4 regions of the Microbacterium sp. OR16 genome follow, and region 3 is predicted to be linked to each of the others. Evidence: predicted binding sites of a transcription regulator. Region 3 holds the regulator's gene; each other region holds the start of a gene.
The links. The regulator LexA, encoded in region 3, represses DNA repair genes until DNA is damaged. The targets are predictions, from matches to a motif close to TCGAACANNTGTTCGA.
Positions count from the first base shown of each region.

Region 1: a site for LexA is predicted at 5,170-5,185, ahead of recA (recombinase RecA). Genes of this name have one in related genera too.
Region 2: a site for LexA is predicted at 6,026-6,041, ahead of V2S05_RS09285 (DUF222 domain-containing protein). Genes of this name have one in related genera too.
Region 4: a site for LexA is predicted at 4,108-4,123, ahead of V2S05_RS00160 (DUF222 domain-containing protein). Genes of this name have one in related genera too.

Region 1 is NZ_JAZEXK010000001.1:465,188-472,913, reverse strand. It holds gene dapF (diaminopimelate epimerase) at 1-63, opposite strand, end outside; gene V2S05_RS02260 (dihydrofolate reductase family protein) at 73-609, opposite strand; gene miaA (tRNA (adenosine(37)-N6)-dimethylallyltransferase MiaA) at 648-1,577, opposite strand; gene miaB (tRNA (N6-isopentenyl adenosine(37)-C2)-methylthiotransferase MiaB) at 1,574-3,127, opposite strand; gene V2S05_RS02245 (regulatory protein RecX) at 3,187-3,879, opposite strand; gene recA (recombinase RecA) at 3,928-4,971, opposite strand; gene V2S05_RS02235 (DUF3046 domain-containing protein) at 5,218-5,439, opposite strand; gene V2S05_RS02230 (helix-turn-helix domain-containing protein) at 5,456-5,764, opposite strand; gene V2S05_RS02225 (CinA family protein) at 5,918-6,400, opposite strand; gene pgsA (CDP-diacylglycerol--glycerol-3-phosphate 3-phosphatidyltransferase) at 6,397-6,972, opposite strand; gene V2S05_RS02215 (DNA translocase FtsK) at 6,972-7,726, opposite strand, start outside.
Region 2 is NZ_JAZEXK010000001.1:1,900,043-1,907,768, forward strand. It holds gene V2S05_RS09265 (NAD(P)/FAD-dependent oxidoreductase) at 1-550, shown strand, start outside; gene V2S05_RS09270 (maltokinase N-terminal cap-like domain-containing protein) at 561-1,997, opposite strand; gene treS (maltose alpha-D-glucosyltransferase) at 1,994-3,754, opposite strand; gene V2S05_RS09280 (DUF3817 domain-containing protein) at 3,880-4,341, opposite strand; gene V2S05_RS09285 (DUF222 domain-containing protein) at 4,629-5,996, opposite strand; gene V2S05_RS09290 (MFS transporter) at 6,258-7,694, shown strand.
Region 3 is NZ_JAZEXK010000001.1:1,173,897-1,181,622, reverse strand. It holds gene V2S05_RS05725 (methylenetetrahydrofolate reductase) at 1-928, shown strand, start outside; gene metE (5-methyltetrahydropteroyltriglutamate--homocysteine S-methyltransferase) at 925-3,237, shown strand; gene lexA (transcriptional repressor LexA) at 3,303-3,989, opposite strand; gene V2S05_RS05710 (LysM peptidoglycan-binding domain-containing protein) at 4,293-4,670, shown strand; gene V2S05_RS05705 (histidinol-phosphate transaminase) at 4,773-5,864, shown strand; gene hisB (imidazoleglycerol-phosphate dehydratase HisB) at 5,861-6,463, shown strand; gene hisH (imidazole glycerol phosphate synthase subunit HisH) at 6,460-7,092, shown strand; gene V2S05_RS05690 (AAA family ATPase) at 7,168-7,726, opposite strand, start outside.
Region 4 is NZ_JAZEXK010000001.1:30,438-38,163, forward strand. It holds gene paaB (1,2-phenylacetyl-CoA epoxidase subunit PaaB) at 31-321, opposite strand; gene paaA (1,2-phenylacetyl-CoA epoxidase subunit PaaA) at 318-1,295, opposite strand; gene V2S05_RS00150 (pilus assembly protein CpaE) at 1,370-1,789, opposite strand; gene V2S05_RS00155 (RecQ family ATP-dependent DNA helicase) at 1,875-3,986, shown strand; gene V2S05_RS00160 (DUF222 domain-containing protein) at 4,176-5,507, shown strand; gene V2S05_RS00165 (hypothetical protein) at 5,504-5,629, shown strand; gene V2S05_RS00170 (GrpB family protein) at 5,637-6,194, opposite strand; gene V2S05_RS00175 (hypothetical protein) at 6,191-6,625, opposite strand; gene V2S05_RS00180 (DUF4166 domain-containing protein) at 6,782-7,450, opposite strand; gene V2S05_RS00185 (SRPBCC family protein) at 7,462-7,726, opposite strand, start outside.

The sequences.
Region 1 (7,726 bases), 710 kb from region 3:
GTCGGCGTCTTCGATGATCACGAAGTCGTTCCCCGTGCCGTGCCCTTTGGTGAATGCGACCATGCGAACAGTCTAGAGATCGTCGGAACCCCCGACCCGGTACCTGCCGCACATGAAGCTGCGGTTGCGCGCCACGTCGATCAGCTCGAGGTCTACTCGCCGTGGCAGGAGCGGCGCCCCCGATCCGAGCATGACCGGCGCGTACTGCACCCAGACCTCGTCGAGCAGCCCGGCGTCGGCGAACTGGCCGGCCAGGTCTCCCCCGCCGACGATCCAGAGGTCCTTCCCCTCGGCCGCCGCCGTCATCTCGGCATGCACCTGACGCACGTCCTCATGTGTGAAGCGCACGTCGCCCCGTGCCGGAGCGGGGATGTCGCGGTGGGTGAACACCCAGGTCGGCTGCGCGTAGTCCCATCGTCCCTCCTCGTGCCGCATGACCCACTCGAACGTGGACGATCCCATGGCGAGAGCCCCGATCCCGGCGATGAACCCGGGATAGGCCATCGGACCGTTCTCGTCGATGTCCTGGCTGAGCAGCCAATCCAGCGAGTGCTCGGGTGTGGCGATGAACCCGTCGAGTGACGAGGCGGTGTAGTAGTGCGTGGCCATGCGCCCATCGTGCCTGCAGCCGCCGACGCCCGCCAGAGTCAGTCGATGAGCGAGTCGACGTCGACGGGGTGCTCGGCCCATTCGATGTCGGGGTAGCGCTTGAACCACGACACCTGTCGCCGCGCGTAGCGGCGAGTGAGCGCCTGCGTCTCGGCGATCGCCTCATGCTGGTTCAGCTCGCCGCCCAGCTGCGCGAGCGCCTGCGCGTATCCGATCGCGCGTGACGCGGTGACGCCCCTCTCGATGCCGTCGGCGCGCAGGCGGTCGACCTCTTCGAGCATCCCGTCCTGCCACATCCGCTCCACGCGTCGGTCGAGGCGCTCGACGAGCTGCTCTCGCGGCGTGTGGAGGCCGATGATCCGTGTCGCGGGATGCCACAGCTCGGGCTTCTCGGGCAGAGCCGCCCCGTGCGTCGCGCCGCCCTGCTCGATGACCTCGAGCGCGCGGACGATACGGCGTCCGTTCTTCGGATCGATCCGGGCGGCGGTCTCGGGATCGCGCGCGCGCAGCTGCTCGAACACCGCTCCGGCACCGTGCGCGTCGAGCTCAGCTTCGAGACGGGCTCTGACGGCCGCATCCCTCGGCGGGAAGCGGAAGTCGAAGATCACGCTCGAGACGTACAGTCCGGAACCGCCGACGAGGATCGCATCGCCGCCGTGGGCGTGGATGGCTGCGATCGACTCTCGGGCGCGCGGCTGATACCAGGCGACCGCCGCCTCGTCGGCGACCTCGCGGACATCGAACAGGTGGTGCGGGATGCCCCGCCGCTCGGCGACGGCGAGCTTGGCCGTGCCGATGTCCATGCCCCGATACAGCTGCATGGCATCGGCGTTGACGATCTCGGCCGGATTGCCGCGTGCGCGCAGCCGCTCGGCGAGGTCGAGAGCGAGCTCGCTCTTGCCGGTGCCCGTGGCGCCGACCACCGCCCAGAGCCGGGGGTGGCCCGGTCGCGCCGAGTGCGGGGTCAAGACCCCGCGGGGCGCAGGGTGGGCAGGCCCAGCGAGACGGTGCGCGGCGCACCCGACTCGCCAGCCGTGGCGGGAACCCCGCACGATGCGGCCTGCGCGCGGTCCCATGCGTCGCCGCCTCGGGTGCGGCGGATGCGCAGCGGCGCACCGGTCGGATCGTCGGCGAGGAGATGGAACGGCGCGCCGTGGGTGATCTTGACGGTGACGACGTCGCCGGGGCGCGGCAGCTCGGAGCCCGGCGTCACCTCGAAGTGCACCAGACGGTTGTCCTCTGCACGACCGGTGAGGCGGTGCGTGGAGGCGTCCTTCTTGCCCTCGCCGACCGAGACCAGCACCTCGACCTCACGGCCGACCTGCTTCTGGTTCTCTTCCAGCGAGATCCGCTCCTGCAGCGCGATGAGGCGCTCGTAGCGCCGCTGCACCACATCCTTGGGCACCTGGTTCGGCATGGTCGCGGCGGGCGTGCCCTCGCGGATGGAGTACTGGAACGTGAAGGCGCCTGAGAAGCGGGACTGCTCGACGACGCGCATGGTGTCTTCGAAGTCCTCATCGGTCTCGCCGGGGAAGCCGACGATGATGTCGGTGGTGATGGCGGCGTGCGGGATGCGCTCGCGCACCTTCTCGATGATGCCGAGGTAGCGCGAGCTGCGGTACGAGCGGCGCATCGCCTTGAGGATGCTGTCGCTGCCGGACTGCAACGGCATGTGCAGCTGCGGCATGACGCTGGGGGTCTCGGCCATCGCGTCGATGACGTCGTCGGTGAAGGCTGCGGGGTGCGGACTGGTGAACCGGATGCGCTCAAGCCCCTCGATCTCGCCCGCCGCACGCAGCAGCTTGCTGAACGCCTGGCGGTCGCCGAATTCGACGCCGTAGGAGTTGACGTTCTGCCCGAGCAGAGTGACCTCGATGGCCCCGTCTTCGACGAGCAGGCGGATCTCATTCAGGATGTCGCCGGGCCGGCGGTCCTTCTCCTTCCCGCGCAGGCTCGGCACGATGCAGAACGTACAGGTGTTGTTGCATCCGACCGAGATCGACACCCAGCCGCTGTGCGCGGAGTCGCGCTTGGTGGGCAGGGTCGAGGGGAAGACCTCGAGTGACTCGAGGATCTCGAGCTCCGCCTCGCCGTTGTGGCGAGCGCGCTCGAGCAGCCCCGGCAGGGAGCCCATGTTGTGCGTGCCGAAGACGACGTCTACCCAGGGCGCCTTGTCGAGCACAGCCTGCTGATCCATCTGCGCGAGGCACCCGCCGACGGCGATCTGCATGCCCTCGTGCTTGTCCTTCCGGGACTTCAGATGCCCGAGGGTGCCGTAGAGCTTGCCGGCGGCGTTGTCGCGGACGGCGCACGTGTTGATGATGACGATGTCGGCCTCGTCGCCGGCATCAGCCCGCACGTACCCTGCGCTCTCGAGCGAGCCGGAGAGACGCTCGGAGTCGTGCACGTTCATCTGGCAGCCGAAGGTGCGCAGCTCGTAGGAGCGACGGCGCCCATCGGCGGCGATCGCCGCGTCGGAGAGCGCGATGATCGTCGGTTCGGAGGAGAGAGAAGACATGATGCGTCCATTCTACGAGCCGCCCGGCCTGGTGGCTGAGCGGCCCGTAGAGCGGATGCTCAGTCGGAGTCGACGAACCGGACGCCCGAGGGCCGCATGCCGGGGCGGGTCGCCGCACGACGCACGCCGACCTCGCTCAGAGCTGTGCGAGCGGCGTCCATCGCGACCGATCCGCCGTAGCCGCGACGGGCGAGCTGCCCGTGAAGCCGGCGCAGGGCGGTGTCGTACTCGAGGCGGCTCATGCCGGATGCCTTGCTGCGGGCGAACTCCAGTGCACGCTCGGCATCGTCGTCGGGCAGCTCTGCGAGTGCGTCGTCGACGATGTCGCGCGGGATGCCGCGCTGCGCGAGCGATCGAGCCAGGGCGATGCGGCCCTGTCCCTTTCGCTCGGAGCCCGAGGTCACCAGCAGCGACGCCAGCGTGTGATCGTCGAGATAGCTGCGGCGGAGGAACTCATCGATCACGTCTTCGATCGCGTCGCGATCGAGGCCGTTCTCGCGCAGAACCGATCGCGCTTCCGAGACCGACAGCTGCTTGGCGCGGAGCTTGCGCACCAGGGTCTCCTCGGCGCGCTGACGGATCTCGTCGGCGTCGGGTTCGACCGGCGCTGGCTCGTCATGGGCGTCGCCCGGATCGTCGAATCGCACGCCGGCCGGCGCGGGCGCGGCCCTCACGGAGTCCGTGGCAGGGCCGACGCCACGCGCGCCAACGAAGAGCGGGATCACCGGCGCGAGCTTGTCAGCGGATGACATGACTCACCACGGTTGTTGAGCGACGTCGAAACACGTCAGCGGATGACATCAGGCCGGACGACGCTCGGCGAGCTCGTCGACGGTGGCCTCGGCCTTGACGCCGACGCCCAGCTTCTGCTTGATCTGCGTCTCGATCGCCATGGCGATGTCGTCGTTCTTGATCAGGAAGTTGCGGGCGTTCTCCTTGCCCTGCCCGAGCTGATCGCCGTCGTAGGTGTACCAGGAGCCCGACTTCTTGACGATGCCGTGCTCGACGCCGAAGTCGATGAGGCTGCCCTCGCGCGAGATGCCTACGCCGTAGAGGATGTCGAATTCGGCCTGCTTGAAGGGCGGGGCCATCTTGTTCTTGACGACCTTGACGCGGGTGCGGTTTCCGACCGCTTCGGTGCCGTCCTTCAGCGTCTCGATTCGACGGATGTCGAGGCGGACCGAGGCGTAGAACTTCAGCGCCTTACCACCGGCCGTCGTCTCCGGAGAACCGAAGAACACACCGATCTTCTCGCGCAGCTGGTTGATGAAGATGGCGGTGGTCTTCGTCTGGTTCAGCCCACCGGTCAGCTTTCGCAGTGCCTGCGACATGAGTCGGGCCTGCAAACCCACGTGCGAGTCGCCCATCTCGCCCTTGATCTCCGCCTCGGGAACGAGGGCGGCGACGGAGTCGATGACGACGAGGTCGATCGCGCCCGAGCGGATCAGCATGTCGGCGATCTCGAGCGCCTGCTCACCCGTGTCGGGCTGCGAGACGAGCAGCTGATCGATGTCGACGCCGAGCTTGCGCGCGTACTCGGGGTCGAGCGCGTGCTCGGCGTCGATGAACGCGGCGATGCCGCCCGCGCGTTGCGCGTTGGCGATCGCGTGCAGCGTGAGCGTGGTCTTACCAGACGACTCGGGACCGTAGATCTCGATGATGCGTCCGCGCGGCAGACCTCCGATGCCCAGGGCGACGTCGAGGGCGATCGACCCGGTCTGGATGACCTCGACGGGAGCGCGCTCGTCGCTGCCCAGTCGCATGATCGAACCCTTGCCGAACTGACGCTCGATGTGCGCGAGCGCGGAGTCCAGGGCCTTCTCGCGGTCGTCGGTTGATGGCATGACGTGCTCCTCTGTATCTCGAAGTTCTGCCGCCTGTAGGCTGTCGCGGCCGTTCCGGATGGAGTGACTCTGCGACAAGGCGTATGGCTCAGTGCCACATCCCTCACCGTACGAGCAGCCACCGACATTGGTTCGGCGACAGCGTCTGATGTGGAGAAGATGACCTCAAGACCACTTGTGCAGAACACTACGCGGACATCGAACACATCTTCGACGACACGCCGAAAGCGAACCGCGGAGTTTCGTTCAGCGCTCGCGGGGATCCAGGCGCCCGACGCCGTAGCGACGCGTCGCGGGAACGTCGGTCTCGTCGCACAGCGCGAGCCAGATGTCGCGCGGGGGAACACCGGCATCCAGCGCCTCGCGCGCCGTCCTGCCGAGCGACCCGAGGATCAGGTCGTGCACAAGAGAGTCCGCGCGGCCGCCGAACTCATCGGCGACCGCGCGGAGGAACTCGCTTCGTCTCATGGGAGTCGCTGCAGCGTCAGTGCAGCGACAGCTCGGGCTCGACCTCGGCGACGAGGTCGTCTGGCACCACATCCGGGAACGGGCTGAGGCCCTCGAGCACGGAGATGCGGTCACCCACTTCGCGCATGATCGTCGAGATCGGCACATCGAGCGCTTCGGCGACCGATGCGAGGATCTCGCTCGACGCCTCCTTCTGACCGCGCTCGACCTCGCTCAGGTAGCCGAGGGCCACTGAGGCCTTGCTCGCGACCTGTCGCAGGGTGCGCCCCTTCTGCAGGCGGAAGTCCCGCAGCACATCGCCGATTTCCTGTCTGACGAGGATCATCGGAACCTCCTCTCCTTCGCGCCACCCGGAACCTGCTCCGAGGGAATCGCCAGTCTAACCCGACCGGGTGTCGTTGAATCTACTGTTTCTCGCTGTGTTTGAGTTGTGAGTGAACGACTTGTCACACAGGGAGGAACGCCGGCGCGCGAGGCGCTATTCCCGCACGGCGTCCAGCGCCGCCGCGATGGCCGCCGCGGTCGCCTGGGCGCGGATCTCGGCGCGCGTCCCCATGAACAGATGCGGGATGCTCCTTGCGCCCGTCGGGGTGACGACGCCGATGTGCACGGTGCCCACCGGCTGGCCGTCGGGCGAGTCGGGCCCGGCGATGCCCGTGGTCGCCATGCCGACGTCCGCGGGGCGCGCATCGACGGCCACAGCCCGCCGCACGCCCTCGGCCATCTGCACGGCGACGTCCGGATGCACCGCACCATGCTCGACGAGCAGACCGGCGTCCACGCCGAGCAGGGTGTGTTTGACCGGCGTGGCATAGGCGACCACGCCGCCCAGCAGCGTCGCGGACGCACCGGGGACCGACACGATCTCGGAGGCGACTGCTCCGCCGGTGAGCGACTCGGCCACGCCCAGCGTCCAGCCGCGCTCGCGCAGAGCGGCGACCAGCAGCTCGGCGTCGGTCATCCGGCCCTCCGACGACCGCGCACCTGTGCCACGACGTAGTCGATGCCGCTCGCGACGGTGAGCACGAGCGCCAGGATCATCAGCACCTGCGTGACCACGACCCAGGCCGTCTGACCGACCAGGCCGTGCAGCGGCAGCAGCGCCCAGCTCAGGGCGATGCCCTGGACGACGGTCTTGATCTTTCCCATCCAGGCCGCGGCGACCACGTGCTCGTGCACGAGAGTGAAGCGGTGGATGGTGATCGCCCACTCCCTGATCAGGATCACGACGATGATCCACCAGGGAACCTCGCCGAGGATCGCCAGCCCGAGGAAGCCCGCACCTGTCAGCAGCTTGTCTGCGATCGGGTCCCACAGCTTGCCGAAGTCGCTGACGATGTCGTACCTGCGGGCGAGGTAGCCGTCGACCCAGTCGGTCGATATGGCCAGCACGAACAGCACGGCGGCCACCCAGCGCATGACGATGTCGTCGGCGCCGAATGTGCCTGCGATGAGCAGGAGCACGAAGAAGACGACCGCGAGAGGGATGCGCGCGACCGTGATCGCGTTGGGGAGCTGCCGGGGAATCGCCATCAGTCGCGCCCCGTCAGGCCCCAGGCGTCCTCGTCGCCGTCGTCATCACTCTCCACCACCGGCAGCCCTTCGAACTGCCGGGCCACCGGGTCGTGGCCGTACTGGTCGGCGGAGGCGGACGCGCTCGCGGCCGGCGCGGCCGGCGCGGCCGGTGCCGGCGCGTCCTCGCCGCGCAGCTTCGCGAGCACACCGGGAAGCTGCTCGGATGTCACCAGCACATCGCGGGCCTTGGATCCCTCGGATGGGCCGACGATCTCGCGCGACTCGAGCAGATCCATGAGACGACCGGCCTTCGCGAAGCCGACGCGCAGCTTGCGCTGCAGCATCGAGGTCGAGCCGAACTGCGACGACACGATCAGCTCGGCGGCGGCGAGCAGCAGCTCGAGGTCGTCGCCGATGTCCTCGTCGACCTCCTTCTTGCGCGCCTCGGCAGACTCCTGCACGTCGGGCCGGTACTCCGGGCGCGCCTGCTGAGTGACGTGCTTGACGACCGCCGAGATCTCGGCCTCGTCGACCCAGGCGCCCTGCAGACGGAACGGCTTCGACGAGCCCATCGGCGAGAAGAGCGCGTCTCCCTGGCCGATGAGCTTGTCAGCACCCGGTGCGTCGAGGATGACCCGGCTGTCGGTCACGCTCGTCACGGCGAACGCGAGTCTGGAGGGCACGTTCGCCTTGATCAGGCCCGTGACCACGTCGACGCTGGGGCGCTGCGTGGCGAGCACGAGGTGGATGCCAGACGCGCGGGCCAGCTGCG
Region 2 (7,726 bases), 730 kb from region 3:
TCTGCGCGGCTTCTACGGCATGAGCCTCTTCAGCTGCGCCGCCTGCGATGCCTGGGAGCTGCGCGGGCGCAGCCTGGCGCTCATCGGCGAATCGAACGACCTCGCCGACCGGGCGAGGCTGATCGCGCACTGGACCGCTCGGCTGACCGTGTTCACGAACGGCTCCGACGCGGTGGGCACCGCCGAGGAGGCGGAGCTCGTGGCCGCCGGCGTGACGGTCGTGCGCTCCCCCGTCGTCGAGCTGGTCGGTGACCGGGGCCGGATCGAAGCCGTGCGCACCGCCGACCGCGAGGAGCACGTGATCGACGGGGGGTTCGTGCGCCCGGAGTGGGAGGCCGACCTGTCGTTCCTCGGCGGGATCACGCCGGAGCGCGATGGGCAGGGGCACCTGCTCACCGACAGGTCGGGTCGCACCAGCATCCGGGGCCTGTACGCGGCGGGCGATGTCGCCGCCCCCGGGCCTCAGCAGCTGATCGTGGCGGCCGGGGCCGGAGCGCGCGTCGCGGCGGTGATCACGCACGACGCGATCGGGGTGGCCACGGCGCACTGACCATCGTGGGTCACCTCGCGGCGATGCGCTCCAGCGCGTCGAGGGGGATCCTGACCCACGACGGGCGGTTGCGCTTCTCGTAGATCGCCTCGTAGACCGCCTTGTCGGCTTCGTAGGCGTCGAGCAGAGCCTGCAGCGGTGGGCTCAGTTCGGTCGCCGCTTTCGCGTCATCGGGATCGCAGGCCGTCGCGTACCCGTGCAGGAAGTGCTCGCGTGCAATCGCCGACCACTCCTTCGCGCGTTCGCCACGCAGCTCCTGCTCCTCGTCTTCGGTGGGGCGACCCGCCAGAGACATCTCGACGACGCCGGGCGCGTAGCTGAACGAGCGCAGCATGCCCGCCACGTCGCGCCAGGGCGAGTCGGGCAGCGCCCGCTCGGCGAACGGCCGGCCCGGCTCGCCCTCGAAGTCGACGATCCGCCAGCCGTGCGACGTGCGCAGCGTCTGGCCGAGGTGCAGATCGCCGTGCACACGCTGCACGTCGAGCCCGTCCAGCCGCGCGACCGAGTCGTACAGCGCGCGCAGTCGGTCGGCGTACGGTTCGATCTCGGGCACGATCGGCAGCGCTCTTTCGAGCCGTTCGGTCATCGTACGGGCCAGCTGAGCGGTCGCATCGGGGCCGCGACGCTCCAACGGGAACCGTTCGCGCAGCGCGGCGTGCACCTCGGCGAGCGCCTCACCCAGTCGCGCGGCCTCACCGCCGAAGTCGCCCCCGGACTCGGCCACGGTCAGCTCGGGGTCGGCCAGCGCGGTGCGCACACTCGCGGTGGCAAGCTCGAAGCCGTCGGCTGCCGTGCCCAGCAGCTCCTGCAGCATCGCGAGCTGCAGGACCTCGCCGTCGAGATCGAGCTCGATCCAGCCGTAGAGCTCGGCGATGTGCTCCGAACCCGCGTTGGTGAGAACGTCATGGATCTCGATATCGGCGTTCAGTCCCGGGTTGACCTTGCGGAACAGCTTCATGATCGCCGTGTCGTCGAAGCGCAGCGACGAGTTCGACTGCTCGCCGGTGAGGGGCGAGGAGCGCAGCTCGGAGTCGAGCGCCGGGCTGGCCGCCACACGTCGGAAGCGCAGCCCCCCGACGTCCGCCCGTCCGCTCGGCTCGGCGGCGATGAAGCCGCGCAGCCAGAGCGCCATGGCATCGCGGTCGTGAACCGCGTCGTAGAGGTGGCGCTCGCGCCCCTCGAACTCGATGGCGCCGACGTAGGCGTGGCTGTGCCGGTCGTCGAATTCGTCGTATGCCGACAGCGGCACCTGGTACAGCTCGGTGCCGCCCTCGTCGTCGGCGTACTCGACGGTGATGAGCAGCACGCGCACGGCGGGATCCCGCCCGGCATCCGTCAGCTCGCCGAGCTGCCTCACCGCCGTGACGTGGAACGGGCGTCCCTTGCCGCCGAACCACCGCGTGCGAACCAGGTACCCCTCCAGAAGAGAATGATCGATCAGGTTCACAGCAGCCCCTCCTCAGACTCCTCCGCCGGCGCATGCAGCTGGAACCAGTAGAAGCCGTGCCCGGCCAGCGTCAGCAGGTACGGCCACTCGCCGATGCGCGGGAACGGCACCCCGCCGACCAGTTCGACCGGGACCATCCCCTCGAAACGCCGCAGATCCAGCTCGACCGGCTGCGGGAACTGCGACAGGTTGTTCACGCACAGGATGACGTCGACCGAGCCGTCATCGTTGGTGTGCTCGCGCGTGTACGACAGCACCGACGGGTTCGAGCCGCCGAGGTCGTTGAAGCTGCCCAGGCCGAATGCCGGATGCCGCTTGCGCGCGTGCACCATCTGCCGCGTCCAGTGCAGGAGCGACGAGCGATCCTCCTGCTGCGCCTCGACGTTCACCGCGAGGTAGCCGTAGACGGGGTCCTGCACGACAGGCTTGCTGAGCTTGCCGGGGTTCGCGGACGAGAAGCCGGCGTTGCGGTCGCTGGTCCACTGCATCGGGGTCCGCACCCCGTCACGGTCACCGAGCCAGATGTTGTCGCCCATGCCGATCTCGTCGCCGTAGTACAGCACCGGCGAGCCGGGCAGCGACAGCAGCAGGGCGGTGAACAGCTCGATGCGGTCGATGTCGTTCTCGAGCAGCGGAGCGAGTCGTCGACGGATGCCGATGTTGGCCTTCATCCGCGGATCCTGCGCGTACTCGTTCCACATGTAGTCGCGGTCTTCGTCGGTGACCATCTCGAGCGTCAGCTCGTCGTGGTTGCGCAGGAAGATGCCCCACTGGCATCCGGCGGGGATTGTGGGGGTGTCGGCGAGGATCTCGCTGATCGGGTAGCGCGATTCGCGGCGAACGGCCATGAAGATGCGCGGCATCACCGGGAAGTGGAAGCACATGTGGCATTCGTCGCCGCCCACCTCGGGGTCGCCGAAGTAGTCGACCACATCGGCCGGCCACTGGTTCGCCTCGGCCAGCAGCACCCGGCCAGGGTAGTTCTCGTCGACGAAGCGGCGCACCTTCTTGAGGAACTCGTGGGTCTCGGGCAGGTTCTCGCCGTTGGTGCCCGGCCGCTCGTAGAGGTACGGAACGGCGTCGAGGCGGAACCCGTCCAGCCCCATGTCGAGCCAGAACCGCATGGCGTCGAGCATCGCCTCGTGCACCTTCGGATTGTCGAAGTTGAGGTCGGGCTGGTGGCTGAAGAAGCGGTGCCAGAAGTACTGCTTGCGCACCGGGTCCCACGTCCAGTTGCTCGGCTCGGTGTCGACGAAGATGATCCGCGCATCCTCGTAGAGCTGGTCGGTGTCGCTCCACACGTAGAAGTCGCCGTAGGGGCCGTCGGGGTCGCTGCGGCTGGCCTGGAACCACGGATGCTCGTCGCTCGTGTGATTCATGACGAAGTCGATGATCACCTTGATGTCGCGCGCGTGTGCGGCGTCGAGGAACTCCTGGAAGTCGTCGGTGGTGCCCAGATCGGACTGCACGCCGGTGTAGTCGGCGACGTCGTAGCCGCCGTCGCGCAGCGGTGAGGGGAAGAACGGCGGGATCCACAGGCAGTCGACGCCCAGCCACTGCAGGTAGTCGAGTTTGTCGATGAGGCCGCGGAAATCGCCGACGCCATCGCCGTCGCCGTCTTTGAACGAGCGCACGAGCACCTCGTAGAACACCGCTGTCTTGAACCACTCGGGCGCGGGGCTGCCCGGGGTGTCGGGGAACGGCTCCTGTGTGAGCACAGGGATCGAGGCGGTGTACGGGGCGGGTTCGGCGGTCATGCGGGCTCCCTCACCATCGGATTGCGTCCGAGCATGCGCCCAACCTGTCACACGAGACCGGCGCTGGCTAGGGTCTTGTGCACCTCTTGACCTGCGTCGGCCGACGTGCAAGGAGAGCTGAGTACTCAGCGGCCCCCGGGAGGTCCGATCAGCAGCAGGATGCTGAAGATCGCGACGATGGCGACCAGGATCAGCACGGCGAGCACCCAGGGGCGGCGCAGGAACCAGCGCATGGTGCGGTCGTACCAGGTGCGGTCGCGCGGGTCGTCTGTCTCGGTGAGACGCCACTGCCCCTCGAGGCGCCCGCTGCGGTGCAGCCAGATCTCGGCAGGGATGGTGGCGTAGGGCACGATCGCGCTGGCGATCGCGGTGGCGGCGACGCCGGGGTGCCAGCGCTGGTTGAATGCGAGCAGCACCGCGGTGGCGCCGTAGGCGAGGAAGACGAAGCCGTGGATGCCGCCGCCGATCGTGACGAGCACCGACGGCTGCCCGACGGCGCGCAGGATGAGGGCGCTGATGAGCAGGGTCCAGGTGATCGCCTCGGCGATCGCGAGCACGCGGAACAGGCGGGCGGGGGTGGTGAACACGGTTCTCCTCGGGTGGCTGTGCTTCCACGGTAGGTGAGCGCGGCTATGCGGATGCCCGAGATGCCCGCCATCGCGGGCGCGAACGGCGAAAGATCAATCGAAAGGCTGATACGCAGCCCACCGCCCCCAGACGCTCGGCAGCCACCGCCTCAGACCCCACGACTCTCAGCAGCCACCACCGCACTCAGACCCTTCACCACCGCATTCAGACCCTTCACCACCGCACTCGGACCACCCACCACCGCACTCAGACCCTTCGCCGCCGCACTCAGCAGCCACCACCGCATTCAGAAGGGAGGCTCGGTGAAGGTGACGGTGTTCGGAGGGGGCGGCCGGTCGACATAGGTGCGCCCGGTGGGACTCGTCCATTCCAGAAGCCCGTCGCCGAGCTGAACGACATGCCACGGCGTCTGATGCTTCAAGACATGATGTCGTCGGCATAGAGCGGCGAGATTCCCCTCGCTGGTCTCGCCGCCGAAGGCGGCATCGAGGGTGTGATCGAGGTCGCTGTCGCGAGCCGGCATCCCGCATCCGGGGAAGCGGCACCGCTCATCGCGCGACCGCAGCCTGCGGCGCAGGGATTCCGGAGGCCGGTACCTGTCGACGGACAGCACTCCTCCGTTCACCGGGTGCGTGAGGACCCGATCCCAGCCGGCGGCGGCTCCGGCCAGGGCCCTCGCGGAAGCGAGATCCATCGGAGCCCGGCCCGAGAGCTCTGCGGCGGGTCCGTCCGCGCTCATGAGCGTCGTGACGGGCACGGTGACCGCGACCTGCGCCTTGATCGATGCGAGCAGTGCGCCGACGGTGTCATGACCGGCGGGAGCGCCGGTCAGCAGCAGATCCGCCGCGAGATCGAAGCGTCGCTGCCCGAGCGTGCGCGGGTCGGTCGCGGCCGACGCCTCCGAAGCCGACGCCTCCGAAGCCGACGCCTCCGAAGCCGACGCCTCCGAAGCCGACGCCTCCGAAGCCGACGCCTCCGAAGCCGACTGCATCGGGGCGAAGCCGGCATCGCGAGAAGCGAGCTCCTTCGCCATCTGAGTCAACCGGTCATGCGCGCCGTGGATCAGAACCGACGGACCGTACACATGCAGCTCGGACATGGCATCCGGGCCGTCCGTGACCCATACGTCACGACGCCCGCGCGCATCCTCGTGTCGCTCATCGAGCGTGCGCGACTGATACTGCTGGGCGATCCGCTCGGCGATCACTCGCACGCGGTTCGGCGACTCGTCCTGCGCGAACTCCAGCACGCGCGCGGCGTAGGCGGCACGCGCATCGTCGCCGTCGATGTGCGAGCCGGCGTCGACGATCACTCGCGCGTGCCCTGCCGTGATCAGCCCAGCGCCCTGCGCGTGCCACACCTGCGGGAACCGCTCGACCAGCACCTCCGCCGCGACCATGCGCCGCTGCACAGTGCGGTCGCTCACGCGCAGCGCCGTCGCGAGTTCGGCGGCCACGGTGCGCAGCGTGAGATCGGAGTCGTCGAGGCCGGCGCCCTTCTCCGCGATCGACATCGCCAGACGATTCGCCAGGGCGAACAGTCCGTCTCTTGCGGCCAGCACGCCCTGCAGCGTCTTCTCGACGGCCTGCAGCGACGACACCACGGCGCTGAGGTTCGCCATGTCCTCCTTCGTCGCCGCCGTCATTCCGTTCATATCTCGAGTATCCATGTGGCCACCGACATTCGAACGTGTGATCGCCCGGGAGAACCACCCACCTGATCACGCACGCATAACGAACCCATCTCTTCCGGCGTGAGCGGATGGGAGAGGCACGTCGCCGCACCGACGCCCCTCCACATCATTCGGCTGACCCGGCCGCCGCGTCAGCGCCCGGTATCCGCCGACGTCGGACCGCACTCCACCGCGTCGCGTCGCGAGGTCGGCGCGACACCGGCATCCTGTAGCGTGTCGGCCATGACCGGTCGTGATGCCGCCGCCGTACCCCCGCCGACCGCCAGGACGGGAGCCGTAGCGGCGTTCGGCCGGGACCACGAGAGCGCCACCGCACCGGCCACCCGCAAGCAGGTCGTCTCGTGGGCGATGTGGGACTGGGCGATGCAGCCGTTCAACACGGTCATCCTCACCTTCGTCTGGATCGCGCTGTACCTGACCTCGCGGATGTTCCTCGAGCCGTCGGTGCGCGAATCCGGTCTGCTGGCCGACGGCTCGTACATGAACTGCAACAGCTCGCAGTACGCGGCGTCCGAGTACTGCCACGGGCTCACCGACCTGTCGGAGTGGTGGGGATGGGCCAACTTCGCCGCGGGCATCCTGATCCTGCTGCTCGCGCCGGTGCTCGGGCAGCAGGCCGACGCGCGCGGCAGCAAGAAGAAGTGGGTCATCGGGGCGACGATCGCGATCGCTCTCGTTCAGTTCTCGCTCTTCTTCGTCGAAGCCGATCCGAAGTTCTTCTGGTTCGGCGCATTCGCCGTCGCGATCGCCGCCGTGGTCAGCGAGATCGGCAACGTCAGCTATTACGCGATGCTCTCGGAGGTGTCGACGCCGAAGAACGTCGGCCGCGTGTCCGGCCTCGGCTGGGGCCTCGGCTACATCGGCGGCGTCGTCGCGCTGATCGTGTGCATCCCGGTGCCCTTCCTCGTCGGGCAGGACAACGCGCTGTCGTTCAAGCTCGTCGCCGTCATCTGCGCCGTATGGACGATCGTCTTCTCGATCCCGATGTTCCGCAACGTGCCCGAGTCGCCTTCGTACGACACCGCCGAGAGGGTGGGCTTCTTCCGCTCGTACGTCGTGCTGGGCCGCAGCATCGCCGAGCTGTTCCGCACCAACCGCCCGACGTTCTGGTTCATGCTCGCCGCGGCCGTCTACCGCGACGGCCTCGCCGGGGTGTTCGCGTTCGGCGCGGTGCTCGCCGCACAGGGCTTCGGCTTCTCGTTCCTCGAGGTGATCGTGTTCGGACTCGCCGCGAACCTCGTCGCGGGCGTCTCGACACTCCTCGCCGGGCGCATCGACGACGCCATCGGTCCGCGACGGCTCATCATCTTCGCCCTCTCCGGCCTGGTCGTGATGGCGTTCGTCGTCTACGCACTGCGCGACTACGGCACCATCGTGTTCTGGATCTGCGGTCTGCTGCTGTGCGCCTTCGTCGGCCCGACCCAGGCATCCAGCCGCAGCCTGCTCACGCGCCTCACCCCGCCGAGCCAGCAGGGCGCCATCTTCGGTCTCTACGCGACCACCGGCCGGGTGGCGTCGTTCCTGTCGCCGCTGGCGTGGTCGCTCTTCCTCGCCTGGTTCGGCGGGATCGTCTACGGCGTGCTCGGCATCGCCGTGGTGCTGCTGGTCGGCCTGGTGCTGCTGCTGTGCGTGCGGTTCCCGAAGGACGTCGGGGCCTGACCGGACGCCCCGACGTCGGGGCCTGACCGGAC
Region 3 (7,726 bases):
CTCCTTCGAGCTGTACCCGCCGCGCACCGCCGAGAGCACGCGCGCCCTGCACGACACGATCGACCGCCTCGCCGAGGCGGGGCCTGACTTCATCTCGGTCACCTACGGCGCAGGAGGGTCGACCGGCGGCCGCTCGCTCGACGTGCTGCGATACATCCGCACGCACACCGACACCGAACCGCTCGCGCATCTCACCTGTGTGGGCAACACCTATGCGGGCGCCACCCGTCTGATCCGCGAGTTCCTCGATGCCGGCGTGCTGAGCTTCCTCGCGCTGCGCGGCGACCCGCCGGCTGGCCAGAGCGAAGACGACGTGTTCCTCGGCGACCTCGAGAGCTCGGCGCAGCTCGTGCAGCTGATCGACCGCGTACAGGCCGAGCGCGCGCCGTACGAGGAGTCGCCGGTGCGCGGCAACCCCGGAGCCGTACGGGTCGCACCGCGCCGCAAGGTGAACATCGCCGTCGCCGCCTTCCCCAACGGCCACCCGCGCTCGGCCTACAGCAGCCAGCACGTCGACGCGCTGCTGGCCAAGCAGGCCGCCGGGGCGACCGTCGCGATCACGCAGCTGTTCTTCCACCCCGACCATTACCTCGCGTTCGTCGAGCGTGCGCGCCGCGCCGGCGTGACGATCCCGATCCTCCCGGGCATCATGCCGATCACCTCGCCCGCGCGCCTGGCGCGCGTGCTCGAACTGACCGGCGAGGAGCTTCCGAGCGAGCTCGCAATCGAGCTCGAGATCGAGCCGACCACCGAGGGACGCCGCCGGGTCGGCATCCGCTGGGCGGCCGACCTCATCCGCGCCGTCGTCGACGGCGGCGCACCCGGTGTGCACCTGTACGCGTTCAACCAGCACGAGACCGTGCTCGACGTCCTCCACTCCGCCGGGGTCATCCCCGCGCTCTCCGCAGCATCGAAAGGAACCTCATGACCGCTTTCCCCGCAGGGACGATCCTCGGCTACCCGCGCATCGGGCGTCGTCGCGAGCTGAAGAAGGCCGTCGAGTCCTTCTGGGCCGGCCGCTCCGATCAGGCGGAACTCGAGCGCACCGCCGCCGAGCTGCGCGCGACGACGCGTGCCCGCCTCGCGGAGCTGGGCCTCGGCCGCGATGACTCGTCGATCCCCGAGTCGTTCTCGTTCTACGACCAGGTGCTCGATACCGCCGTCACGGTCGGCGCCATCCCCACGCGCTTCGACGACCTCCGCGACGAGGACGGCACGATCGGACTCTCCGCCTACTTCACCGTCGCACGCGGCGAGGGCGAGCGCGCACCGCTCGAGATGACCAAGTGGTTCGACTCGAACTACCACTACCTCGTCCCCGAGATCGGCCCCGAGACGACCTTCTCGCTCGCCAGCGAGCACCTCGTCCAGCAGGTCGCCGAAGCCGCCGCCGCCGGATACGTCACCCGCCCGGTGATCGTCGGTCCGGTCACCCTCCTCGCGCTGGCGAAGGCGTCGGACGACGCGCCGGAGGGCTTCGAGCCGCTCAGCCGACTCGCCGACGTGCTGCCGGTCTACACCGAGCTTCTGGCGAAGCTCAAGGCCGCCGGCGCCCAATGGGTGCAGCTCGACGAGCCGGCGCTGGTCAGCGAATCGCTGCCGGTCGACACCGCGACCCTCGCTGACGCGGCAGCCCGCGCGCTCGCGGTGCTGGGCGGTGCGAGCGAGCGCCCGCAGATCTTCGTCGCCGCCCCGTACGCGGCGCTCGGCGCGACACTCGACGTGCTGGCCGCCGCACCTGTCGAGGCGATCGGCATCGACCTGGTGCGTGGCGAGGTGCCGGCAGCGCTCCCCGCGCTCGAGGGCAAGACGCTCGTCGGCGGAGTGATCGACGGGCACAACATCTGGCGCGGCGACCTCGATGCCGCGTTCGCGAAGCTGGAGGCGCTGCGCGACCTCGGAGCGGCTGCGCTGTCGGCATCCACCTCGACCTCGCTGCTGCACGTCCCCCACGACGTCGACGACGAGACGGCCCTGGACGCCCGTCTGGTCTCCTGGCTCGCCTTCGCCGACCAGAAGGTCGGACAGGTCGTCACCCTCGCGCAGGGTCTCGAGCGCGGGCGGGATGCCATCGCTGCCGCGCTCGAGGCGGCGTCGGCCGCCCTCGCCGACCGGCGCGACGCCCCCGGCGTGCGCGACGGCGCTGTGCGCGGGCATGAGGTCGCCGAGACCGAGTTCTCACGCGTGTCGTACGCCGAGCGCGAGAGCGCGCAGCAGGCGCTGAACCTGCCCGCCCTTCCACTCACCACGATCGGGTCGTTCCCGCAGACCGGCGACATCCGCCGCGCTCGCGCCCAGTTCCTGCGGGGGGAGCTTCCCGCAGAGGACTACGACGACTTCCTGCGTCGCGAGATCGATCAGGTCGTCGCGCTGCAGGAGGAGCTGGGCCTCGACGTGCTCGTGCACGGTGAGCCCGAGCGCAACGACATGGTGCAGTACTTCGCAGAGCACCTCGACGGATTCGCCGTGACCGAGCACGGCTGGGTGCAGTCGTACGGTTCGCGCGCCACCAGGCCCTCGATCCTGTGGGGCGATGTGTCGCGCCCCGCGCCGATCACGGTGTCGTGGGCGTCGTACGCGCAGTCCCTGAGCGTCAAGCCGGTCAAGGGCATGCTGACCGGCCCGGTCACGATCCTCGCGTGGTCGTTCGTGCGCGACGACCAGCCGCTCGGCCAGACCGCCAACCAGGTCGCGCTCGCACTGCGTGACGAGATCACCGATCTCGAGGCCGCTGGGATCGCCATCATCCAGGTCGACGAGCCGGCGCTGCGCGAGCTGCTTCCGCTGAAGGCGGCGGACCAGGCGGACTACCTCGACTGGTCGGTGCGCTCGTTCCGGCTGGCGACCGGCGGCGCCGCAGCGGGTACGCAGATCCACACCCACCTCTGCTACTCGGAGTTCGGCGTCGTGATCGACGCGATTCGCGCGCTCGATGCCGACGTGACCTCGATCGAGGCGGCCCGCAGCCGCATGGAGGTCGTCGCCGACATCGCCCGCTTCGGATTCGACCATGGGGTGGGCCCTGGGGTCTACGACATCCACTCGCCGCGCGTGCCCAGCGTCGAGGAGATCGAGGCGCTGCTGCGCCGCGCCGTCGACGAGCTGCCGCTGCGGCAGCTGTGGGTCAACCCCGACTGCGGTTTGAAGACCCGCGCGTACGAGGAGACCGTGCAGTCTCTGCGCAACATCGTCGAGGCCACCCGACGCGTCCGGGAGGACGTTTCGGCCGCCGTCTGAGACGCGTTCACGACGAAGAGGCGCCCCTTCCCATCGGAAGGGGCGCCTCTTCGTCGTGTGCGCGATCAGACCGCGCGAAGCACCGCGACGACCTTGCCGAGCACGACGGCCTCGTCGCCGAGGATGGGTTCGAACGCCGAGTTGCGGGGGAGGAGCCAGGTGTGACCGTCGCGGCGGCGGAACGTCTTCACCGTCGCCTCACCATCGATCATGGCCGCGACGATCTCGCCGTTCTCGGCGTTGTTCTGCGTGCGCACGACGACCCAGTCCCCGTCGCAGATCGCCGCGTCGATCATCGACTCGCCGTTGACCTTGAGCATGAACAGGTCGCCCTTGCCGACCAGCTGCCTGGGAAGCGGGAAGATCTCCTCCACCTGCTGGTCGGCGGTGATCGGCACTCCGGCGGCGATCTGCCCGACGAGCGGCACGAGTGCCGCGTCGCCCACCGCGGGAGCGGTGTCGGCCGGGTTCTCGGCACCGCTGCCGGGGAGATCGATCAGAACCTCCATGGCGCGGGTCTTGCCGGGATCACGGCGCAGGTAGCCGCTGAGCTCGAGCTGCCCGAGCTGGTGCGTCACGCTGGAGAGCGACTTGAGACCGACGGCGTCGCCGATCTCGCGCATGCTCGGCGGGTAGCCGTGGCGCGCGATCGAGCTCTGGATCACCTCGAGGATGGCCATCTGCTTCGGGCTGAGGCTCTTGCGCCGACGCGTGCGGGGAGCCTCGGCTGCGGTCTCAGGGGTGTCGCTCATGGGTGCTCCTTCATGCCCTCACACGGTGCGGATCCGCGTCATCGCGGGGATCCGATTCGAATGTCGGTGGCCCATGGTGGGCTGACTTCATCGAAACCGTATCCGAGTTCTCTCGCGAAACGGAAGATCTGTTCGAGCGTGTCGCGCATCCAGCGGCCTTCGATTCGAAGAATCCTTGACAGATGTTCGATATCGAAGATAGATTCGGAACGTAGCTTCGCATCCGGCGTCCCCGGCCGGATGCCGGATGCGAAAGCTGCACCACCTCCGCCTGACGGCGGTGAGAGTGAAGAGGAGCATCACATGAGCACGATCAGCATCCAGGCCCCCCTGACCGTCCCGGTCGCGGCCGCTGCGCGGCGTTCTGTCCCGACCCGGCTGCGTCTCACCGCGCGCGGTCGCCGTCTGCTCGCCACCCTCGCCGCAGCGCCCGTCATCGCCGGCATCACCGTCTCGCTGCTGGCGGGCGGCTCGGCCCTCGCCTCCGGTGAGAGCGACCCCGTCGCCTTCGAGACCGTGACGGTGCTGCCCGGCGACACGCTGTGGTCGATCGCGGCTGAGGCCGCCCCCGCCTCCGACCCCCGCGAGGTCATCGACGACATCAGGCGTCTCAACAACCTGAGCTCGGGCATGATCCAGGTCGGCGCGTCGATCGCGATCCCGACCGAGTACGCCGACTGATCGCGCCGACTGAGGGCGCACTTCGCCCGAGGCCACTCGGCCTGGGCGGACGGGCGAGGGTGCACCGTCATCCGCGGCGGCGTCCGTCGTGCGCGGCCTACGATGGAGCATGTGACATCCCTCGATGAGCTGCCCCTCCGCGCCGACCTGCGCGGGCTCACGCCGTACGGTGCCCCGCAGGTGCCGCTTCCTGTCGCTCTGAACGTCAACGAGAACACGCATCCGGTTCCCGACGAGGTCGCCAGCGACATCCTCGACGACATCGCGCTTGCACTGCGAGACGTCAATCGCTACCCCGACCGTGAGTTCACCTCGCTGCGCGAGGCGTTCGCGGAGTACCTCGGCCACGGGCTCGCCGCCGAGCAGATCTGGGCGGGCAACGGCTCGAACGAGGTGCTGCAGCACATCATGCAGGCGTTCGCCGGCCCAGGCCGGACGGCGTTCGGATTCGCGCCCACCTACTCGATGTACCCGCTGATCACGCAGGGCACCGGTGCGCACTGGATCGCCGGCACGCGGCACGACGACTTCACCATCGACCCGGATGACGCCGCACGGCAGGTCGCCGACGTCGACCCCGACGTCGTCATCCTCTGCACGCCGAACAACCCGACGGGAACGCCGCTCGGGCTCGAGGTCATCGAGGCGGTGTACGAGGCGGCACGCGGCGTCGTCATCGTCGATGAGGCCTACCAGGAGTTCGCCCCGCACGACGCGCCGTCCGCGCTCACGCTGCTCGACGGGCGTCCTCGGCTCGCGGTATCGCGCACGATGAGCAAAGCCTTCGCGTTCGCCGGTGCGAGGGTCGGCTATCTCGCCGCCGACCCTGCATTCATCGACGCGCTGCGTCTGGTGCGTCTGCCCTACCACCTCAGCGCCCTCACGCAGGCTGCCGCCGTCGCGGCACTGCGCAACGCGTCGACCATGCTGCGCATGGTCGACGAGATCGTCGAGCAGCGCGAGCGGATCTCCGCCACCCTGGAGGCGCTGGGCTACACGCCGCACGTCTCCTGGTCGAACTTCGTGCTGTTCGGCGGGGTCGACGACCCGAAGGCGACCTGGCGCGCGCTGTACGAGCGCGGGGTGCTGATTCGCGACGTCGGCATCCCGCATCACCTGCGCGTCTCGGCGGGCACCGAAGCCGAGACCACTGCATTCCTGGAAGCCCTCGCGTCGATTGGATCGTCGTCATGACCGACCGCACCGCCCGCCGAACCCGCAGCACGTCCGAGTCGACCGTCGAGGTCGTCGTCGATCTCGACGGCACCGGCCGCAGCGAGATCGACACCACCGTGCCGTTCTTCGACCACATGCTCACCGCGTTCGCGAAGCACTCCCTCACCGACCTCACCGTGCGCGCGACGGGCGACACCCATATCGACGCGCACCACACGGTCGAGGACATCTCGATCGTGCTCGGCCAGGCGATCCGCGAGGCGCTCGGCGACAAGGCGGGCATCTCCCGCTACGGCGACGCCCTCGTCCCCCTCGACGAAGCGCTCGCCCAGGCCGTCGTCGACATCTCGGGTCGCCCGTTCCTCGTGCACGACGGCGAGCCGGCGGGATTCGAGTTCCACCTCATCGGCGGCCACTTCACCGGCTCGCTGGTGCGCCACGTGTTCGAGGCCATCACCTTCAACGCCGGACTGACCGTGCACGTGCGCGTCATCGGCGGGCGCGACCCGCACCACATCGCAGAGGCGGAGTTCAAGGCGTTCGCCCGCGCGTTCCGTCAGGCCAAGGCGCTCGACCCGCTGGTCGAGGGCATCCCGTCCACGAAGGGTGCGCTGTGACCGCGCGACGCGTCGTCGTCTTCGACTACGAGTCGGGCAACGTGCACTCGGCGGTGAAGGCTCTGGCCGCGGCGGGAGCCGAGGTCGAGCTCACCCGCGACCGCAGTCGCGCACTCGAGGCCGACGGTCTGCTCGTCCCCGGGGTGGGGGCGTTCGCCGCTGTTCGCGATGCGCTGCTCGCGCACGGCGGTGACGAGATCATCGATCGTCGCCTCGCCGGCGGGCGCCCGGTGCTCGGCATCTGCGTCGGCATGCAGGTGATGTTCGCGCGAGGCGTCGAGCGGGGTCAGCCCGCCGACGGGTTGGGGGAGTGGCCGGGCACCGTCACCGAGCTGGATGCCCCGGTGCTGCCCCACATGGGCTGGAACACGGTGGAACCCGGTGAGGGCAGCGTGCTGTTCCGCGGCATCGAGAACGAGCGCTTCTATTTCGTGCACTCGTACGCCGCCACGACGTGGGATCTCGATGTCATCCCGCCGTTCCCGCAGCCAGCGGTGACGTGGGCGACGCACGGTGAGCGCTTCATCGCGGCAGTCGAGAACGGACCGCTCGCAGCGACGCAGTTCCACCCCGAGAAGTCGGGCGATGCGGGCATCCGGCTGCTGCGCAACTGGATCGGCTCGCTCTGAACGCCGCACGGGCGCGCTGAGCGCGGTTCCCGGCCGGCTGAGGGCCGAGAACCGCGCCAGAGCGGGTCGTCGGAGTCAGAGACCGCGTGCGACGGCGGCTCCCGCGGCCAGCCAGGCGGTCTGCGTCGTGGGCGCGAGAGCGCCGAGTCGCAGGTGGCCGTCGACCATCTCGTGATCGAACGGGATGGCGACCACCTCTCGCGCCAGATCGCGGTATCCGTCGACCACCTGCGCGACATCGGCGGGAGTCGCCTTGGGGTCGGCCTGAGTGACGACGACCACCGAACGTCGCGCGAGCCGCGCCGATCGCTCGTCGCGGTCCTCGAGCGCCTCGAGCAGCAGCGCGCCGGCCTCCGCGTGGTCGTCGCGCGTCGTGGTCGCCACGACGATCTGATCGGCGTGGTCGATCATGCGCAGCCACATGGGATCGGACTCGTCGTTTCCGGAGTCGATGAGGATCAGACGGTAGTACTTCGCCGCCACGGCATGGATCGCGTCGATGTCTGCAGAGCGCAGCCGGTTCTCCTGCGCGAGTCGCATCGGCTTCGAGCGCAGCACGTCGTACTTCTCCCGCGCCTGGTGGTGCACGAAATGGGCGAGGTCGGCCGACTGCGCTCCCGCGCCCAGCAGCCGG
Region 4 (7,726 bases), 1.1 Mb from region 3:
GCTCAACGACCGGGGTGTGGACGTCGGCGCTCACAGGTGCGGCACCCCCTCCGACGCCGTGTAGTACGTGGCGTGCCGGTAGTTCTTCCCCTCCGAGCTCTCGAAGAAGGCCTCCTTGGCATCCGGATCGCTGGTCGTGATGGCATCCGACGGCACCACCCAGATCGACACTCCCTCGCCGCGGCGGGTGTAGAGGTCGCGGGCGTTGCGCACGGCCATCTCGGCATCCGGAGCCACGAGCGATCCGACGTGCACATGGCTGAGTCCGCGGTTCGCGCGCACGAACACCTCCCAGAGGGGCCAGGCGGTCTGATCGGTCATGACGCCACCTCCTCTCGCAGCGCGCGCTTGCGGGCGTACTCCGCGGCGGCCTCGCGCACCCACGCGCCCTCCTCGTGCGCCGTGCGGCGGCGCTCGAGGCGTTCGGCGTTGCACGGGCCGTTGCCCTTCAGCACGTCGAAGAACTCGTCCCAGTCGATCTCGCCCATGTCGTACCGCTGGGTCTCGTCGTTCCACCTCAAGTCGGGGTCGGGCAGTGTGATCCCGAGGATCTCGGCCTGCGGCACGAGCATCCCGACGAAGCGCTGACGCAGGTCGTCGTTCGAGAAGCGCTTGATCTTCCACTTCATCGACTGCGCCGAGTTCGGCGACTGGTCATCCGGCGGGCCGAACATGGCCAGGCTCGGCCAGTACCATCGGTTCACGGCATCCTGCGCCATCTGGCGCTGCTCGTCGGTGCCCTGCATGAGCGCCAGCAGAATCTCGAATCCCTGCCGCTGGTGGAACGACTCCTCTTTGCAGATGCGAACCATCGCCCGCCCGTACGGGCCGTACGACGCGCGACACAGCGGCACCTGATTGACGATCGCGGCGCCGTCGACCAGCCAGCCGATGGCGCCCATATCGGCCCATGTGGGGGTGGGGTAGTTGAAGATCGATGAGTACTTCGCCTTGCCCTCGATCAGCTGGCGCATCATCTCCTCGCGCGTGGTGCCGAGGGTCTGCGCGGCCGAGTAGAGGTAGAGCCCGTGACCCGCTTCGTCCTGCACCTTCGCGATCAGGATGGCCTTGCGCTTGAGGCTGGGCGCGCGGGTGATCCAGTTGCCCTCGGGCTGCATGCCGATGATCTCGGAGTGCGCGTGCTGCGAGATCTGCCGGATCAGCGTCTTGCGGTACGCCTCGGGCATCCAGTCGCGGGGCTCGATGCGCTGCTCGTTCTCGACCAGCTCGTCGAAGCGCCGTTCTTGTTCGGAGGGTGCATCGTGCACGAGGGAGAGGTCTGCGGGACTGGTCATCATCGACTCCATCGGTTTACTGACCGTTCGTTTGGTAATTCTCGCATGCGGGAGTCGGGCGATCAAGGCAGGTGTCAGCGAGCGCGGCGCAGCAGGGCGAGCAGAGCCTGTCCGTATGCTTCGGCGGGTTCCGGATGCTCGAAGCGCAGGCGCTCTCCGGTGATCTCTATCTCTACGACGAAGGCGTCGGTCAGCCGCTGCAGTGAGCGGAACGTGCCGCGCAGCAGCTCGCGCAGCTGATCCTCGCGCGGCAGCCACACGGCCTCCGTCAGCTGCACGGCGTCGAGGGCCCATTCGGTCGTGCCGTTGAAGGCGAGATCCGTACCCGAGGGTGTCGCGCGCGCCTCGATCGTCATCTCGCTGACGGTGAAGATGTCGGCCTCGGCCTCGAGCTCGATGTCTACGGGCAGATCGAGCGCGAACCGGTCGCCGCTGGCCGGATGCCAGACGAGACCGTTCTCGCGCAGGGTCACGGCCAGTTCGCGGCTGATCATGTCTCTACGGTAGGCGACGGGCGGATGCCCTGGGATGTGCTTGCGGGCTCGCCGTGGTGTCGGCGGGGTGCGGCAGAGTGGATGCATGGCCTCATCGACCTCGACCGACATCCGCGATGCCGCGCTCGCAGCGCTGCGCGAGCTCGTCGGACGGCCCGACGCGACGTTCCACGACGGGCAGTACGAGGCAATCGAGGCGCTGGTCGCCGAGCACCGCCGGGCGCTCGTGGTGCAGCGCACCGGGTGGGGCAAGTCGGCGGTGTACTTCGTCGCGACGCTGCTGCTGCGCCGGCAGGGCGCGGGACCGACCGTGCTCGTCTCGCCGCTGCTCGCGCTGATGCGTGACCAGATCGCGGCGGCCGAGCGAGCCGGTGTGCGGGCGGTGGCGATCAACTCGACGAACGCGCATGAATGGGCCGAGGTGATCGCCAGGCTCGACCGCGATGAAGTCGACGTGCTGCTCGTCTCGCCCGAGCGGCTCAACAACCCCGCCTTCCGCGAGAACCAGCTGCCTGCGCTGGTGCGGCGAATCGGGATGCTCGTGGTCGACGAGGCGCACTGCATCAGCGACTGGGGGCACGACTTCCGCCCCGACTACCGGCGCCTGCGCGAGCTGATCGCCGAGATGCCTGCCGGCGTCCCCGTGCTGGCGACGACGGCGACGGCGAACAGTCGGGTCGTCGCCGACGTGGCCGAGCAGCTCGGCGGCACCTCGCCGGCTGATGCCGGGGTTCTGACGATCCGCGGGCCACTGGCCCGGGCATCCCTCCGCCTCGGCGTGCTGCAGCTGCCCGGGTCGGCGCAGCGGCTGGCCTGGCTGCTCAGCCATCTGAACGATCTGCCCGGATCGGGCATCATCTACGCGCTCACGGTGTCGGCGGCGGTCGACACCGCCCGGCTGCTGCGCGAACAGGGGCACGAGGTGCGTGCGTACACGGGCCAGACGGATGCCGACGAGCGCGAGGAATCGGAGGGGATGCTCAAGCGCAACGAGGTCAAGGCGCTCGTGGCGACCAGCGCGCTCGGCATGGGCTTCGACAAGCCCGACCTCGGGTTCGTCGTGCACCTCGGCGCCCCGTCGTCACCCGTCGCGTACTACCAGCAGGTCGGCCGCGCCGGCCGCGCCAGCGACAGTGCCGACGTGCTGCTGCTGCCGGGAGTGGAGGATCGCGACATCTGGCACTACTTCGCCACCGCGTCGATGCCTGATCGCGAGCGCGCCGAGCGCGTGATCGCGGCGCTGGGCGATCAGCCGCTGTCGACTCCGGCGCTCGAGGCGATCGTCGACATCCGACGCACGCCTCTCGAGCTGCTGCTGAAGGTGCTCGATGTCGACGGCGCAGTGCGGCGGGTGCAGGGCGGCTGGGTCGCGACCGGTCAGCCGTGGGTGTACGACTCCGAGCGGTACGAGCGCATCGCCGCCGAGCGTCGCGCCGAGCAGCAGCACATGATCGAGTATCAGCAGACCGACGGCTGTCGCATGGAGTTTCTGCAGCGCTCACTCGACGACGCCACGGCAGCCCCATGTGGTCGCTGCGACAACTGCGCCGGCACATGGTTTCCGTCCGAGATCGGCTCGGATGCGGGCGCGGCGGCATCCGGAGCCCTCGATCGCGTGGGCGTGCCGATCGAGCCGCGCAAGCAGTGGCCCACCGGCGGCGACCGTGTCGGCGTGCCGGTGAAGGGGCGCATTCCCGCCGGCGAGCAGGCGGGGGAGGGGCGCGCCCTGGCGAGACTCACCGACCTCGGCTGGGGAGGAACGCTGCGGCAGATCTTCGCCGTCGGAGTCGCGGATGCCGAGGTGACCCCTCAGATGCTCGACGCGTGCGTACGGGTGCTTGCCGGCTGGGGCTGGGAGCGGCGCCCCGTGGCTGTCGTCGCGATGCCGTCGCGATCGAAGCCGCTGCTCGTCGACTCGCTGGCCAGGGGGATCGCCGATATCGGGCGGCTGCCGTATGTCGGAGCGCTCGACTTCGCGAACGGCGGGCCGAGCGGTGAGCCGGGCGGCAACAGCGTGTTCCGTCTCGCCGGTCTCTGGGAGCGCTTCAGCGCCGATGGGCTCGCCGTGCCGGAGGGGCCTGTGCTGCTCGTCGACGACCAGGCCGACAGTCGCTGGACGCTCACGGTCGCTGCCCGCGAGCTGCGCCGTGCCGGGGCGAGCGAGGTGCTGCCCTTCGTGCTGGCGCTGCGGGGCTGACCCCTCGGTGTTCCGCCGCCATCCGCGAGACTTCTGTTCCAGCACGAGACGGCCCGCGCGGAGCACTGTCTCGTGCTGGAAGGCAAGTCTCGCGTGGCCGGGCGGGTGTCCGCTGCTCTCTCCGAAAAGTTTTTCTGATCTGGGGAAACCGAGCCCTCGAATGTCGGTGGCCCTCGCCAGAATGGAGGTATGAACAGCCCCGCCGATGCTCTCGCTCAGGTCGCCGCCGACCTGCGTGATCTGCTGTCGGGCGATGCGCTTGCGGGGCTGTCGGATGCGCAGCGCGCGGAAGCGCTCGCGGGGTTGGGTGAGATCTCGCGGCTGGCAGATGCGGGCATCGTCGAGACCGTCGCGACCGCCGACACCGAGTTCGGGCATCGGTTCGGCTGCCGCGGCATGAACGAGATGCTGCGACGGGCGGCACTGGTCGACGCGTCCTCCGCAGCGCGGATCATCCGGGCGGCGGAGGCCGTGCAGCGTGAGACGAGTCTGGTGTCGGGGGAGCGGATGCCGGCCCGCTGGCCCGCCCTGCGTGAGGCGCTGCTCGACGGTGCGGTCGGCGTCGCAGGTCTGCTCGCGTCCGTCGCGCCGCTGGAGCGTGGGCGGGATCGGATCACGGTCGAGCAGCGGATGTGGGCCGACGCGAACCTCGCCGCGTTCGCCTGCGGCGACGACCTCCCCGGCGACCACGACGATGCCGATCACGGTGATCACGGTGATCGGGGGCAGGCGCCGCGAGCATCGGCGGACGACCTGAAGCAGTTCGCGGCCGCACTCGCCATCGCCCTCGACCCAGACGGCGCCGAGCCGTCAGACGAGCGCGCGCAGGCGCGCCGAGGGTTCACGATCGGCCGGGTGCGCGACGGTCTCCACCCCGTGCGGGGAGGCCTCACCCCTGAGCTGGCTGCGCAGTTCCAGCTCATCGACGATGCCTACAACAACCCGAAGGTCGGCGGTGCTCCCGACACCGGCGTCCGCTTCACCTTCGACGACGACCCCTCCAGCGACGACGAGTTCAACACCGACCCTCGCAACGTGATCGATCCGCGCACGCCTGCGCAGAAGCGACACGATGCGCTCGCCGCCGCTCTCGGCATCGCCGCCCGACACAGCGAGATGCCCTCGCTCGGCGGTGCAGCCCCGACTCTGGTGGTGCACGTCGACGCCGCAGATCTGGCAGTCGGCACCGGCTGGGCGACCCTGCCCGGATCCGAGACCGCCGTTCCGCTGCACGTGGCGACCCACACCGCCTGCACCGGAGCCGTGCAGCGCGTGCTGTTCGACGAAGGCCGCATCGTGGGGATCACGACCACCGACCGGGTGTTCACGGTTCACCAGCGCCGGGCGATCGTCGCCAGAGATCGGGAATGCCTGATTCCCGGATGCCATGTCCCGGCGACCTGGTGCGAGATCCACCACGTCGTCGAGCACGCCCGGGGCGGCCCGACGCATACCGACAACGGCGTGCCGCTCTGCTGGTGGCATCACCGCTCGGGCAGTCTGGGTGGGAGATCCGCATGAACGGCGGCCTCCCGCAGATCCGCGGACCGGCCTGGTGGGACGCCGAGCAGAAGTGGCGTACGCCGAGACTGTCCACCCTTCACGAGCGGCGTCGCCGCCGCGACGGCGTGCTGCGGATATGAGCCGACGTCAGTCCCGGTCGGAAGCGCGGCTGGCGGCGGTCGACTTCTCGACCACCGCCAGGATGAACGACTCTTTGCCCGCGTTGTAGTCCGCCCGCTCTGTCACGGTGGCGGCGAGATACCGCTTCAGCCGCTCGTAATCCCTGGCCAGCGTGGGATCGCCGCGCAGAGCGTCGCGGAAGGCGAGGTGATCGCGGGCCCACGCCGAGTTCACCTCGCCGACGTGAATGTGCACCTCGCGCACCCGCCCGGCCGGCGGCCGGAAGAAGCGGAAGTCGCAGCCGCGCGCCCGCAGCACCATGCCCACGCTCTCGAGCGCGGGAGCGTACGACGATTCATTCGACAGATCGGGCACCTGCACCTGCATGTCGATGACCGGCTTGGCAGCCAGCCCCGGCACGGCGGTGGAGCCGACGTGGTCGACCCGCGCAGGAAGTGGTGAGAGCACCTCCGTCAGGCGCTCCTCCCACAGCCGGCCGATCTCAGGCCATTCATCTGACCAGCTCTGGATCTCGATCGCCTCGCCGATCGGCTGGTCGAACCACTCGACATCCGGGTCGCTCATCTTTCGGACTGGCCTTCCATCGTCCACCATGCGACAGCCACAAGACAGAGACCGTCGTCTGTGTCGCGGTAGAACACGTCGCCCGGGTACTCGACGCCCGGGGCCACGCGGTCTTCGGGCAGCGACAGATTGATGCTCCACTGCGGATCGAGAGCAGCGAACTGTTCCCAGTACTCGGGAACGAACCTCTCGGGTTCCTCGGCGGAGAGCCCTTCCCAGTCCGCGGGTTCTCGGAGTTCGGGATCTGCTCCGTTGCACACGAAGCCGCTCGCGTCGCCCTGCGCGGCTGCTTCGATCAGCCTCTCTGTTGTCGAGATCGTGGTCGCACCATCCTGTCCCCAGATGAGGCTGTCCATCCCCGCGCATCCCGAGAGCCCGATCACCGAGGCAGTCGCAATGGCGGCCGAGACAGCTCTCGTCGTTCGTCCCATGGGCTCAGAGTAACGATCCAGTATGCGGCGGCTGTCCCCGAAGCGCCCCCTCGTTCAACGTCGGCGATCGAAGTGCTGCGACGATCGGCTTGAACTCGCTCACTTCATAGGCGGACGGCAGGCCGCCGAATCCTTGACAACCGCCGTCTGGATGCGTCAGAGCCGCCGCTCGTGTCGTCGTGGCTTCAGCCGGTCCGGGGCATCGGTCGCGGGCGGGAACTCGCACGTGAACCAGCCGTCGTAGCCGAAGAGGAAGCCGAAGATTCGGTTTCGCACTTCGAGTGAGATGTGGAAGGCGCCCTCAGCCTCGTCGTAGCGCTCGTGGAGTTCGGCGCGACCCGAGAACAGCATGGGGAACCGGAACGCGATGGGCCCCTCGTAGAAGCGCTGCTCATCCGACCGCAGAACGAGGCCACCGTGCTCGTCGACTTCGAGGTGCAGATCGACGGCGAGGTGCTGGTGCGTGCCGAGGTAGTCCACGATCGTCGTACGGTCAGGGTCGAGCACCATCGTCGCGTCGAACCGCGCCGGCCGTCGTCGCGCACGATACTCGCGAACGAACGTCACCGTCTCTCGACCGTACGGGTCGAGGTACGGGTAGTTCTCGATGACGAATGGCACGTTCGCGCCGGTGTCGGCGACGAGGATGTGGCGCAGCCGACCGATCAGCAGAAACGGAACCGTCCACCATGGGCCTCGGCGGATTCGGCTCATGGTCCCGCGTCCGACGCATCCGTAGCCGTTCGCCACCGAGATGCCGAACCGTCGCTGCATCATGGGATGCAGACGTGCGAAGGCTTCGTCTCCGAGCGCTGCCCGGAACATCGGAGTGCCGCTCACGAGACGCTGACCTTCTGCAGCGTCTGCGGAGCATCAGCCATCGCGCCGTCACGCGGTGGGACGGTGCGACACCGCGAGGCGCGGGGTCTGCCCGAATGCCAGAACCACACGACCGACAGCAGGGGCCACCGATTCGGTTCTTCGCCGCGCTCGGCCCAGATGCGCAGTCGGTCGAAGCTCCATGCGGTCATCCAGAGGATCGCCGGCCGCATCACCAGATCGGCGACCCGTCCCCAGCCCGGCTGATAATCGTAGCCGGTG